One region of the Lawsonibacter sp. OA9 genome, then DNA from elsewhere that is predicted to be linked to it. Evidence: predicted binding sites of a transcription regulator. Region 1 holds the regulator's gene; the other holds the start of a gene.

Region 1 (2,202 bases):
GCTGAAGGCCCTGGGGGTGGAGCGAATCCTGACCGGCCACTGCACCGGACAGCCAGCCCTGGAGCGGCTGACGGAATACTTCGGTCCCGGCTGTCAGGGACTGTATACCGGCCAGGTGTTTACCCTATAAAAAAGAAACATGACCGCCTGTCTATGGACAGACGGTCATGTTGTTTTCTCCTCTAAGGTGGAGAGATATTGGAGCAGAATCGTTTCCACCAGGTTGGAGAGCGAGCGGTTCTCCAGCTGGGCCTGGGCGCGGAGGCGTTCTACCATGTCCTCATGAAAACGAAAGCTGTAATTCTTTTTTTCGATTCCCATAAAATCACCTCATATCTAGTGTAATACATTAGAAACATTTGTCAAGAGCCGGAGCTCTTAGCAGCAAAAGATAGAAGATGCAAAAAATTGGCGGGATTCATTTGTTTACAACAAATTCATAAAGTGCCTATTGACAATTCTGCCCCCCGGTGGTACATTATCTTTAGCACTCAGGAGTATTGAGTGCTAACGAAATGATCAAAGCGCAAGCAGGCCGGCATGAGGATATAAGACGAAGGGTCCGCGGAGCGGAGCTGTCTTGAGCCGGAACGGCCGGAAGCGCATGCCGAGATAAAAGGAACAGGGGGGGGAAACATGGAGCTGACGGATAGAAAAAGACGGATTCTTCGGGCCATCATTGAAACCTATATCGCCACCGCCGAGCCTGTGGGGTCGAAAATGGTAGCGGAGCGGGCCGGACTGGATGTGTCCAGTGCCACCATCCGGAACGAGATGGCTGATTTGACTGATATGGGCCTTTTGGAGCAGCCCCATACCTCCGCCGGACGGGTACCCTCCGCCGCGGGCTACCGGCTGTATGTCAATGAGTTGATGGGTCATCAGCAGCTGACCATGCAGGAGACTCAGCGTATCAACGAGGCGCTGAACCTGAAGATGGAGGAGCTGGATCGAGTGATCGACCGGGCGGGAAAGGTCCTATCCCAGTTCAGCGACTATCCTGTATTTACCATGGCCGCCCCCGCGGAGCGGATCACCGTCAAACGCTATGACCTGCTGAAAGTGGAAGAAAACGCCTTTATTGCCGTGGTCATGACGGACAACTCCATCGTTAAAAATAAACTCATCCATATCCCTGAGGAGGTTTCTGACACCCAGCTCCAACTGCTCTCCGCGGTTCTGAACAGTTCCTTCGTGGGACTGACCCAGGAGGAGATGGAACAGACCTTGGACAAGATGGAGACCCGCACCGCTCCAGGCGCCTTTGAGCTGATTGCCCTGGTGGTGGACTTCGCGGTGGAGATCCTGTCGGAACAGAGCAGCCAAAAGGTCCGAACTACCGGAATCACTCACTTGCTGGAACACCCGGAATACCGAAGCCTGGACAAGGCTAAACCTCTGATGAACTATCTGGCCGAGGAGAAGGATGTGGCCCGGCTGCCTGTGACAATGACCGGCGGCCAGAACATGAACATCCTGATCGGGCCGGAAAATGTCAGTGACGCGCTGAAGGACACCAGTGTGGTCATGGCCAGCTACGACATTGGAGAAAATATGAAGGGCGTCATCGGAGTGGTTGGACCCACCCGGATGGACTACGCCAAGGTCACCGCCCGCCTGTCCTATTTTGCCGACAGCCTGACCCGGATGTTCGGCAAGGGAGAGTTACCCCCGGCAGAGAAAACAGATACACAGGAGCCATAAGCAGGAAAGGAGCGCCGCATCGTGAGCGATAAAAATAAAAAGAAGCAGGCCCAGCCTGAGCAGTGTCAGGAGGATATTCGGAAGGAAGAGGCTGTGGAGCCTGAGGAAGAGGCTGTTCGCACGGAACAGGAGGAGAAAGGGGGGGCCCAGGAGGCCGGCGAGGCCGCCCAGGAGGACCAGAAATCAGGGGAGGCACCCAAGGAGGAGCCCTCCGGAGAGGGGACCGCACCCCTCGACGACCGCTTTCTCCGCCTGGCCGCGGAGTACGACAACTACCGAAAGCGGACCGCCAAGGAGAAGGAGTCCATCTGGAACGACGCCAAGGCGGATACCGCCGCCGCGTTTCTTCCCGTCTATGATAACCTGGAGCGGGCCTTGAAGCAGGACACCGCCGACGAAGCCTACAAAAAAGGGGTGGAGATGACGATGAACCAGCTGAAGGAGATCCTTTCCAAGCTGGGCATCACTGAGATTCCTGCCCTGGGCCAGCCCTTTGAT
Region 2 (2,202 bases), 1.7 Mb from region 1:
CCGCGACCTCTGGAGGGAGGTCCACCAGGGGGTGGTCAGCGGGAGTGGGCTCCGGTTCAAAGACATCCATAGCGATGGCACCCAGTCGGCCGTCGATGAGGGCCTGCCGGACGGCCAGGCTGTCCACCAACAGGCCACGAGAGGTGTTCACTAAAATGGCTCCCGGCTTGAACTTGTCTAGCAGAGCCTTGTCCACCATATGAGTGGTCTCCGGGGTGACTGCACAATGGAGAGATACAATGTCGCACTGGGACACCAGCTCCTCCAGTGGGAGATATTCCACGTTCAGCTCTTCCTCTACCTGGGGTGGACGGCGGTGGGCGGTGTAGTAGTACATCTTGCAGCCGAAGGGAGCCAGCAGCCTGGCTGTGGCGGTACCGATGTCCCCCAGCCCTACCAAGCCCACAGTGGATAGACCCAGCTCCGGAGAGTTGGAGGCCATGACCGCCTCCTTCATCTCGCGTTGACGGCCTGCCCGAAGGGCGTTGTGGCCAGTAATACCGTGACGTAGAGCCATGAGCATGAGCATCACCGTATGCTCCGCCACTGAGGCGGCGTTGCAGCCTTTATTGTTGCACACAAAAATGTTCCTGGCCCTGGCCGCCTCCAGATCAATCCGGTTGTAGGCCACCCCCTCCGATTGGATCAGCTTCAGACCGGGCATCAGGTCCATCAGTTCTCCCGTCACGTCCACGATGGGGTCGGTGAACAGGATCTGGGCATCAGCGTTTTCCCGCGCCGCCTGTTGTGGGGACTGGTCCAGAGAACAGTAGGCCGTTTCAAAGGGCAGCTGTGCAACAAACTCCGGCATATAGGCCTCATAGCGTGCCTTCGGCCCTAAGATCAATACTTTCATGATTCATCCTCCCGGTCATTGATAAATTTTTTCCTCTGGGAAAGAATATAAATATTGTAGCACACTTTTTTGGTTGGTACAACACTCCAATATTAGCACTCAAATAATAAGAGTGCTAATATTTACAATTTATACACAAAGTGTGCAAGAACTGTTCACATTTGGACGATATACTAGGACCAAAGTTAAGTGAGGCAGGAAGGGCCGCTGAGATCGGACCCCCACCTCAGAAAGGAGTTTCTTATGATGTACAGTATGATCCCCTTTGGCCGCTATCACGGCGGTCTAGACACGATTTTTGATGACCTGGAGCGCAGCTTCTTCCCTCCCGCAAACCGCCAGCCCACCGCCTTTCGGACCGATATCCGGGATGAGGGTGACCACTTCCTTTTGGAAGCTGAACTGCCTGGCTTCCAAAAGGAGGATATCCATTTGGAGCTGAAGGAAGGCATCCTGACCATCTCTGCCCAGCACGAGGAAAAGCAGGAGAAGCGGGACGACCAGGGCCAATACCTGTGTCGGGAGCGCCGGGTCGGCTCTTTTGTCCGCTCCTTTGATGCCTCTGGCATTCAGGAGGACGCTATCCGAGCCTCCTATGAGAACGGAGTGTTGACGTTGATTCTGCCTAAGATGGCTGAGATACAGCCTCAAAGCAGAAGGATCGCCATTCAGTGACCAGAAGGAAGGGCAGGCTTCAGAGCCTGCCCTTTTTTGGGGGTGCCGGTGTATACGCCAGCCAGCGAGCGTCAAATTTTTTCTTGCAAAATATCTCAGGTTGGTGTATTTTTGTTTTAGCAAACAATTCAGTCAAGTGCTAATTTATGACAATCTTGAAACCAAAGTTAAAGGAGGTTTCTTTTCATGAATATGGATCGATTTACTCAAAAATCCCTGGCCGCCATCCAGGGGGCCAGGGACATCTCCCAGGAATACGGCAATCAGCAGATCGAGCAGCCCCACCTGTTGCTGGCCCTGGTCAGTGACAACGAGGGGTTCATTCCCCAGCTGCTCGCCGCTATGGGCATGACTGTTCCCAGCTTTGAGGCGGCAGTGAAGGGGGAGGTCCAGAAACTGCCTAAAGTGTCCGGGTCCGGCCGGGAAGCGGACAAGGTCTATGTGTCCCAGGATGTGGACAGGGCCCTCCGCGGCGCGGAGCAAGAGGCCCAGGCCATGAAGGACGAGTACATCTCAGTGGAACACATCTTCCTCGGTCTGCTGGCACAGCCTGACAGTGCCTTAAAGGAGTTATTCCGCACCTACCATGTGGACAGGGAGAAGGTGATGCAGGCTCTGGCCAGCGTCCGCGGCAACCAACGGGTGACCTCGGACAACCCGGAGGATACCTA

Evidence for each region. Region 1 encodes HrcA, which represses chaperone genes, less so after heat shock. Its sites were predicted from a motif close to TGTTAGCACTCNNNNNNNNNGAGTGCTAACA; they were not measured.
Region 2: a site for HrcA is predicted at 947-977, ahead of MCG44_RS04130 (Hsp20/alpha crystallin family protein). Genes of this name have one in related genera too.

The regions. Positions count from the first base shown of each region.
Region 1 covers NZ_JAKNTI010000022.1:2,369,272-2,371,473, reverse strand. The annotation lists gene MCG44_RS12730 (MBL fold metallo-hydrolase) at 1-130, shown strand, start outside; gene MCG44_RS12725 (hypothetical protein) at 166-321, opposite strand; gene hrcA (heat-inducible transcriptional repressor HrcA) at 637-1,704, shown strand; gene grpE (nucleotide exchange factor GrpE) at 1,726-2,202, shown strand, end outside.
Region 2 covers NZ_JAKNTI010000022.1:637,060-639,261, reverse strand. The annotation lists gene MCG44_RS04135 (2-hydroxyacid dehydrogenase) at 1-856, opposite strand, end outside; gene MCG44_RS04130 (Hsp20/alpha crystallin family protein) at 1,103-1,531, shown strand; gene clpB (ATP-dependent chaperone ClpB) at 1,718-2,202, shown strand, end outside.